2 regions of the Planotetraspora sp. GP83 genome follow, and region 2 is predicted to be linked to the other one. Evidence: riboswitches for the same ligand, from Rfam matches in the RefSeq annotation. Region 2 holds a riboswitch; the other holds the start of a gene.
What was found. Region 2 has a riboswitch for S-adenosylmethionine ahead of ABH927_RS31625 (aminotransferase class V-fold PLP-dependent enzyme). Riboswitches for the same ligand answer to the same signal wherever they lie in the genome.

Region 1: linked by a shared signal. The riboswitch ahead of thrC (threonine synthase) and the one ahead of ABH927_RS31625 (aminotransferase class V-fold PLP-dependent enzyme) in region 2 are both predicted to bind S-adenosylmethionine.

The regions. Positions count from the first base shown of each region.
Region 1 is NZ_JBGCBZ010000016.1:170,295-174,701, forward strand. It holds gene ABH927_RS22655 (cold-shock protein) at 1-138, opposite strand, end outside; gene ABH927_RS22660 (MoaD/ThiS family protein) at 395-670, opposite strand; gene thrC (threonine synthase) at 716-1,966, opposite strand; SAM riboswitch class I at 1,981-2,120, opposite strand; gene ABH927_RS22670 (RNA polymerase sigma factor) at 2,224-2,775, opposite strand; gene ABH927_RS22675 (trehalose-6-phosphate synthase) at 2,846-4,276, shown strand; gene ABH927_RS22680 (sugar MFS transporter) at 4,328-4,407, shown strand, end outside.
Region 2 is NZ_JBGCBZ010000033.1:42,478-46,884, forward strand. It holds gene ABH927_RS31615 (erythromycin esterase family protein) at 1-773, shown strand, start outside; gene ABH927_RS31620 (cytochrome P450) at 827-2,026, opposite strand; SAM riboswitch class IV at 2,170-2,285, shown strand; gene ABH927_RS31625 (aminotransferase class V-fold PLP-dependent enzyme) at 2,392-3,630, shown strand; gene ABH927_RS31630 (NADH-quinone oxidoreductase subunit D) at 3,689-4,407, shown strand, end outside.

The DNA.
Region 1 (4,407 bases), on a different contig from region 2:
TCGCTGGCCCTGCTCGAGAGCCTTGTAACCGTCCATCATGATTGCCGAGTAATGGACGAACACGTCCTTACCACCGTCTACCGCGATGAAGCCGTAGCCCTTGTCCGCGTTAAACCATTTGACGGTGCCCTGCGCCACTTTCCGACTCCTCTTACTGGGCTGGGGACCACACCCAAGAAGCCCCCGGTTTCGTCGATCGTCTTCGACCATACCTGTGTCAAGGCGTAGAACAACAGAGTCAAAGCGCAAACTGCTCCATCACGTTCGCTCAAAGCAGGATCGGCGAATATTCAGTTAAGGAGTAGATAGTTGATAATTGCACTATATGCTATAGCACCGATTAACTTCGGCAATGATAGAACCGCATGTCAGGTGCTCGCGGGCTTGCCGCCGCTCAGCCGCCGGCGACGGCGGGGATGACGGAGACCTGGACTCCGTCGGGCGTCGCGGTGTCGAGCCCCTCGGCGAAACGGACATCCTCTTCCCCGACATACACGTTGACAAAACGACGGATCTTGCCCGTTTCATCCAGGATCCGGGCGCCGATGCCGGGGTAGTCCGCGTCCAGCTTCTGCAGGACCTCGCGGAGCGTTCCGCCCTCTCCGGATACCTCTGCGGCTCCGTTGGTGTATGTCCGCAAAATCGTCGGAATCCGCACTGAAACGCTCATCTATCGCTCGCTTTCGTTGCTTGGGTTGGGCTTTGGATAACGCGTTCAGTTGGCGAAAGCCGTACGGAATGCGTCGAGGGAAGGGCGGATGACGGCGGTGGGCCGCGCCTCGGCGGCGACCGCGTCCAGGGTCTTGAGCCCGTCCCCGGTGTTGAGCACGACGGTCTCCGCCTCGGGGTCCAGCGTGCCGTTGCGGACCAGCTTGCGCAGCACGCCGACGGTCACGCCGCCGGCGGTCTCGGCGAAGATGCCCTCGGTGCGGGCCAGCAGGTGGATGGCCTCGACGATCTCGCGGTCGTCGACGTCCTCCACCGCGCCGCCCGTGCGCCGGGCGATGTCCAGCACGTACGGCCCGTCCGCCGGGTTGCCGATGGCGAGGGACTTGGCGATGGTGTCCGGCCGGACCGGCTGGACGACGTCGAGCCCCGCCTTGTACGCGGCCGAGACAGGCGAGCAGCCCTCGGCCTGCGCGCCGAACACGCGGTACGGCTTGTCCTCGACGAGGCCGAGCTTGATCAGTTCGCGGAAGCCCTTGTCCACCTTGGTGAGCTGGGAGCCGGAGGCGATGGGGATGACGATCTGGTCGGGGATGCGCCAGCCGAGCTGCTCGGCGATCTCGTACGCCAGGGTCTTGGACCCCTCCGCGTAGTAGGGCCGGAGGTTGACGTTGACGAAGCCCCACTTCTCGCCCAGCTCGTCGCCGATCAGCTCGGAGCAGAAGCGGTTGACCTCGTCGTAGGTGCCCTCGATGCCGACCAGGCGCCCGCCGTACACCGAGGCCATGGTGATCTTGGCCTCTTCGAGGTTCGACGGGATGAACATGCAGGAGTCGAGCCCGGCGCGGGCGGCCGCGGCGCCGACCGCTCCGGCGAGGTTGCCCGTGGAGGAGCAGGAGAGCGTGTGGAAGCCGAAGGTCCTGGCCGCCTCCAGGGCGATGGCGACGACCCGGTCCTTGAAGGAGTGGGTGGGGTTGCCGGAGTCGTCCTTGACGTACAGCGAGCGGAGGCCCAGCTCGCCGGCCAGGTTGCCGGCCTTGACGAGCTTGGTCCAGCCCGGCTGGAGGTTGGGCTTGGAGGCGACGTTCGCGGGAACGGGCAGCAACGACCGATAGCGCCAGATGTTGGCCGGTCCCGACTCGATCTGCTCCCGCCGGACCTCGCCGAACTCGTATGCCACCTCAAGTGGCCCGAAACACTCGATACAGGCGAAGCTGGGGCCGAGGTCGTAGACGGTGCCGCATTCCCGGCACGACAGACCGGTGGCGGGGCCGAACTCGTGAGCAGTGGTGAGCGCCATGAAGCGAGGCCTTTCCCTCATCTTCGCTCGCGACCACCCTGGCCACGAGCCGGAATTGGCACCTGTCCCGGCCGGCCTCGTGGTCACGAGTTCGGACACCGGGAGGGTTGCCGGGGCTTCGTAGGGCCGGTCCCTCCACCCCTCTGGATGAGCAATATTCAGTTGTCTCCCGCATTAAGCGGGTCCCTAGCACTGTACCGTGCCGTCCCGCTTGTCCGTTCCGGTGTCTCACATGGCGAGACGAAACGTATCGCGCCTCAGCCGTACGCCTCGCCGAGAGCGATCTGGACGTACTTCCTGGCCTGGTGGATGCGCGACTTGGCGGTGCCGAGAGGGATGCCGAGCTGGTCGGCGACCTCGGCGTAGTCGAGCTGGCAGATGTCGCGCAGCACCAGCGCCTGCGCGAGGTCGGGCTTGTCGGCCTCCAGCGCCTCCATCGCGTCGAGCAGGTCGAGCCGCGACCCCGCGATGACGCTGACCCGGCGGGGGTCGGGGCGCTGGTCGGGCAGCTCCTCCGCCTGCTCCGAGGCCCGCCGCTTCAGCGAACGGTAGGTCGTTCGGGCGCAGTTGACGGTCACGATGTGCAGCCAGGTGCTGAACTTGGCGCGGCCCTCGAACCTGCCGATGTTGCGCGCGACCGCCAGCAGGGTGTCCTGCGACGCCTCCTCCGCGTCCTGCCGGTACGGCAGGAGCCGCTCGCAGTGACGGAGCACGTCGGGCTCGATCCGGCGGAGCAGCTCGCCGAGCGCCCGGTGATCGCCCTGGGCGGCCGATCGGGCCAGTTCCTCGGTCGTCTCGTCCAGTGCCATGTCGAACCAAGCCCTTCCGCGATTGCCTGACATCCTATTGATGGCTCCCCGGTTTGATTAACTTTCCTGCATGCGCGCCCACTCAGTCCTGATCGCGTCCAACCGGGGTCCGGTGGCCTTCACACTGGCGGACGACGGTGCGCTGAACATGCGCAGGGGCGGCGGCGGCCTGGTCTCGGGGCTGTCCGAGGTCGCCAGGAGCACGGACGTGCTCTGGGTCTGCGCCGCCCTGTCCGACGGCGACCGCGGCGCCGTACGGCTGTCGCCCGGAGGACGGCTCGACGAGGCGGGATACGACACGGGACCGGTCCGGATGCTGGACATCCCTCCGGCGATCTTCCACCGGGCCTACAACGCGGTGGCCAACTCGACCCTGTGGTTCGTCAACCACCTGCTCTACAACACGCCGATGACGCCGCAGTTCGACACCCGGTTCCGGCGGGAGTGGGCGTCCTACCGGGACTACAACGGGGCGTTCGCGCTCGCGCTGGCCGAGGAGGCCGCGCACGGGGCCAGGGTGATGGTCCAGGACTACCACCTGACGCTCACGCCCGCGATGCTCCGGGTCGAGCGGCCCGACCTGCGGATCGCCCACTTCTCCCACACGCCCTGGGCCCCGCCGGAGTACTTCTCGCTGCTCCCCGACGACGTGGCCGCCGAGGTCCTGTCGGGCATCCTCGGGGCCGACCACGCCGGGTTCCTCACCGCCCGCTGGGCCGCCGCCTTCATGGACTGCTGCGAGGCCTTCCTGGGAGCCCGGGTCGACCGCGAGAGCCGTACGGTCACCTATGAGGACAGGACGACCCGGATCGGGGTCCACGCGCTCGGCGTGAACGGCGAGGAACTGCTGGCGCGGGCGGCGGAGCCGGACGTCGAGTCGCACATGACGGCCCTCAGGGCGCTCGTCGGCGACCGCAGGCTGATCGTCCGCATCGACCGCACGGAGCTGTCCAAGAACATCGTCCGCGGGCTGACGGCCTACCGGGAGTTCCTGGCCGGGCATCCCGAGTGGCACGGCCGGGTGGTCCACCTGGCCTTCGCCTACCCGTCCCGGCACGACTTGCCCGAATACCGCGAGTACACCGCCGCCGTGCAGCGGTGTGCCAAGGAGATCGAGGACGAGTACGCCACGGAGGACTGGGATCCGCTGATCCTCAACGTCCACGACGACTATCCGCGGTCGCTGGCGGCCTACCGGCTGGCCGACGTGCTGCTGGTCAACCCCATCCGCGACGGGATGAACCTGGTCGCCAAGGAGGGGCCCATCCTCTCCCGGCGCTGCGCGCTGGTGCTGTCCCGGGAGGCGGGCGCGGCGGCGGAGCTGGGGGCCGACTCGCTGCTGGTCAACCCGTACGACGTGTCCGGCACGGCCATCGCCCTGCACGAGGCGCTGACGATGCCCGAGGAGGAGCGGAGTGAGCGGTGCGCCCGGCTTCGGCGGGCGGCCACGGCGCTGCCGCCTCAGCGGTGGTTCGAGGACCAACTCGCCGCGCTCCTGTAAGGACGAAATGCTACCCTTTGTCGAAATTTGGTAATGCACACAGGGGGCTCGGTGGGCTCGACCAGGACCGTCCAGTCCACGCGGCTCACCAGAGACCGGCCCACCTGGCTCATCTATCTCCAGCTCGCCAC
Region 2 (4,407 bases):
GCTACGTGCAGAAGAACCACCCGGAGTCGCTGCCGCGCCTCAACGAGCTCTACACCGGCCTGCGCCCGATCGACGACGTCTTCGCCTACCTGGGCAAGCCTCTCGCGGAACGACAGCGGCTCGCAGCCAAGGCGCAGCAGGCCCTGGAACTGATCAGCAGCCAGAAGGGCCCCGGCGGAGACGCGTTCGAATTGGCCGAGCAGAACGCCCGATCCATCGCCCAGACCGCCAAATTCCTCTCCCTGGACGTCACCGACCCGGACTCGGTGGCCACCTTCGAGCGCTTCCGCGACGAGGTGATGGCCCAGAACGTCACCTGGTGGCAGCAGCACACCAGCGACAAGATCCTTCTGTCAGCGCAGAACGACCACGTCGGCTACGTCGCCGGCGATCCCAAGCTGTATCCCAAGACGCAGGGGGCGTTCCTGCGCGACACACTGGGCAAGAAGTACCTCCCCATCGGCTTCACCTTCAACCAGGGCTCCTTCCTGTCGAAGGACGGCGCTATCGGCGGCGACTGGAAGAAGTTCACCGTGGGCGCGGCCACGCCCGGCATGAACGAGTACACCCTCGACAAGGTCCGTTACCAGGACTACTACCTCGACATCCGCAACGCCCCGGCCGCCGCACGCGCCTGGCTGGACATCTCCCGGCCCACGCGCAACATCGGCACGCAGTACCCTTACCCGCTCGTCGACCTCGCGATCGCCCGCTCCTTCGACGTCCTCATCCACCTCCACGACATCCGGGAGGCCGACAAGCTGCAGCCGTAACGGCCCGGCCCCGGCGCGGGGCATGCACCTGCGCGGCCTGCTCCGGCGCGGGTCTAGGCGGTGACCTTCAGCGACTCCAGGCCACGGATGATGTAGCCGGGCTTCCAGACCGGCTCCTCGGCGAGCTCCATCGCCGGGGCGGCCTTCAGCAGCGCGCCGAACGACTCGGCCAGCTCCACCCGGGCCAGCGGCGCGCCGAGGCAGAAGTGAATCCCCGCGCCGAACGAGATGTGCGGATTGTCCGCCCGCCCGACGTCAAGGCGGTCGGGGTCGGGGAAGACCTCGGGATCCCGGTTGGCCGAGCCGAAGAGCAGCGCGATCTCGAGGCCCTTGGGGATCGTCACGCCGCCGACCTCGATGTCCTCCAGCACCCAGCGCTCGAACATCTGCAGCGGCGTGTCCCACCGCAGCAGCTCCTCCACGGCCGTGGGCAGCAGGCCGGGGTCGGCGCGGACCCTCTCCAGCTCGGCGGGGTTGCGGAACAGGGACCACCAGCCGTTGCCGGTGACGTTGACCGTGGCCTCGTGCCCGGCGTTGAGCAGCAGCACGCAGGTGCCGATCAGCTCGTCCTCGGTCAGGCGGTCGCCTTCGTCCACCACCTGGGCGAGGGCGGAGATGAGGTCGTCTCCCGGCCGGTCCTTGCGCGCCCTGGCCAGCTCGCGCAGGTAGTCGGCGAACTCCGACGCCGCCCGCACGGCGGTGTGCTGGGCCTCCGGGGAGGGGTTGAGCTCGTACATCCCGCAGATGTCCGCCGACCAGGGCCGCAGCAGGTGCCGGTCGGCCTCGGGCACGCCCAGCATCTCGGCGATCACCGTCACCGGAAGGGGCTCGGCCACCTCCGCGAGGAGGTCGCCGCCGCCCCGCTCCACGAGCCCCTCGGCCAGCTCGGTGGCAATCTTCCGCACCCGGGGGCGGAGCGACTCGACCATCCGGGGCGTGAACGCCTTGGACACCAGGCGGCGCAGCCGGGTGTGGACCGGCGGCTCCACGTCCAGCATCCCCGCGCGGATCACCCGCCAGAACAGCTCCTGGAACTCCGGCTCGGGCTCCCTGCCGAACGCCTCGTGCGAGGCCACGTGGAGGTAGGAGCGGCCCAACCGCCGGTCCCGCAGCAGCGCGTTGACGTCGGCGTGGCGGGCGATCAGCCACTGGCCGGTCGGCTCGAAGAAGCTCACCGGGGCGTTGTCCCGCAGCTCGCGGTAGACGTCGTACGGGTGGGCGACGAACTCGGGATTCCAGGGGTCAAACTGCACAGAGCAACGATACGCACGGTGGGCCGATGGTCGCACGGAGCCCACGTGCCACATCGTCGCCCCGATTTGGCAAACAGGCTTACCACAGGGGCTCACCTGCGCATTTGCCATGGGCAGGGGGCGCTCGGTTATAGTGCCGATCAGGTCATGAGTGCCAGCGTCAAGCCCCGGCTAGCTGGCCGGCAACCCTCGCGTCCGCGGCGGGGTGCCCCGGGTGAGGACCAGGTCCGGCGCGAGGTGCGCCGGGCAAGCGCGGGCTCCGCCGGACGACGCCATGGCCGGGGTCCCATGACCCGAGGAGGCAGGCGTTGTCCCCACTTTCCGTTCTCGCCCGTTCCGCCGTTTCCCCCGACCTTTCCCCCACTGTGGACGGTCTCCCCACCGGCCGCCGGATCCCCGCGGTGCTCGGCGCGGACCTCCAGGTGCCGGTGAAGGGCGGCAGGCTCGTGCCGTACGCGAACCTCGACTACGCAGCCAGCGCCCCCTGTCTGGAGCCGGTGAACGCCGCCGTCGCCGCGGCGCTCCCGGCCTACTCGAGCGTCCACCGGGGAGCCGGGTACGCCTCGCAGCTCACGACCGCCAGATACGAGCAGGCGAGGCACACCGTGCGGGCCTTCGCCGGCGCCCGTCCGGACGACGCGCTGATCTTCACCCGCAACACCACCGACGCGATGAACCTGCTGGCCCGCAGCCTCCCCGAGGGCACCACCGTCGTGGTCTTCGACACCGAGCACCACGCCTCGCTCCTGCCCTGGTCCGATGCCGTACGGCTCGCACCGCCCGCCTTCCCCGGCGAGGCGATCCGGGCGGCCGACGAGGCGCTGGCCGCCATCGACGGCCCCGCTCTGCTGGTCGTCACCGCCGCGTCCAACGTCACCGGCGAGCTCTGGCCCATCGCGGGGCTGGCCCACATCGCCCACCGGCACGGCGCCAGGATCGCGGTCGACGCCGCGCAGCTCGTGCCCCACCGGCGGCTGAACCTGACCGCGCTCGACCTCGACTACGTCGCCTTCTCCGGGCACAAGCTCTACGCCCCCTTCGGCGCGGGCGCCCTGATCGGCCGGTCGGACTGGCTCGCGCAGGCCTCGCCGTACCTCCGTGGCGGCGGCGCGGTGAAGGCCGTCGCGGAGACGACCGAGTGGGCCGAGGACCCCGAGGCGCGGCACGAGGCCGGCACCCCCAACGTGCTCGGCGCGATCGCGCTCGCCGCGGCCTGCGACGCCCTCAGCGCCACCGGCTGGACGGCTCTCGTCCGCGAGGAGGAGCGGCTGCTGACCCGCCTGCGCGCCGGGCTCGCCGGGATCGAGGGAGTCCGCGAGCTGTCGCTGTGGGGGCCCGACCACCCGAGGGTCGGCATCGTGTCGTTCGTGGTGGACGGCCTGTCCGCCCGCGAGGTCGCCGAGACGCTGTCGTCGGAGCACGGCATCGGCGTCCGGGACGGCAAGTTCTGCGCGCACCCGTTCGTCCGCCATCTCCTCGGCACGGCCGACGGCGGCTGCGAGGACGGCACGGCCAGCGCGGTGCGGGCCTCGATCGGCATCGGCTCTACCGAGGAGCACGTCGACCGCCTGATCGCCGCCCTGAAGCGCCTCGCCACCTCCTGAACGGCCGCCCCGTTTCCGGGCTCTTCGCCGTGCCGTACGAGCGTGGGAGCATGGCGGTATGACCGAAGAGGAGCGCACCCGGGAAGGCGCCGAGAGCGGCGCGGTCCGGGAGCGCGTCGCCGGGATCGGCGCGGGGGCGGCGGCCGTCGAGGCGCGGGAGCTGGCCACCGAGGACATGATCCTCAACATCGGTCCGCAGCACCCGTCGACCCATGGCGTGCTGCGGCTGCGCCTCACGCTGGACGGCGAGCGGATCATCAAGGCCGAGCCCGTCATCGGCTACATGCACCGCGGCGCGGAGAAGCTGTTCGAGGTGCGCGACTACCGGCAGATCATCGTGCTGGCCAACCGGCACGACTGGCTGTCGGCGTTCGCCAACGAGCTCGGTGTCGTCATCGCGGTGGAGCGCATGCTCGGGATGGAGGTCCCCCAGCGGGCGGTCTGGGCGCGGACGCTGCTCGCCGAGCTCAACCGGGTGCTCAACCACCTCATGTTCCTCGGCTCCTACCCGCTGGAGCTCGGCGCGATCACCCCGGTCTTCTACGCCTTCCGCGAGCGGGAGACGCTGCAGCACGTCATGGAGGAGATCTCCGGCGGCCGCATGCACTACATGTTCAACCGCGTGGGCGGGCTGAAGGAGGACCTCCCACTCGGCTGGCTCGACCGCGCGGCCGGGGCCGTGGCCGACGTGCGGCGGCGCCTCCCCGACATCGAGCACCTCGTCTCCGGCAACGAGATCTTCCTCGCCCGCACGAAGGGCGTCGGCGTGCTCGACCG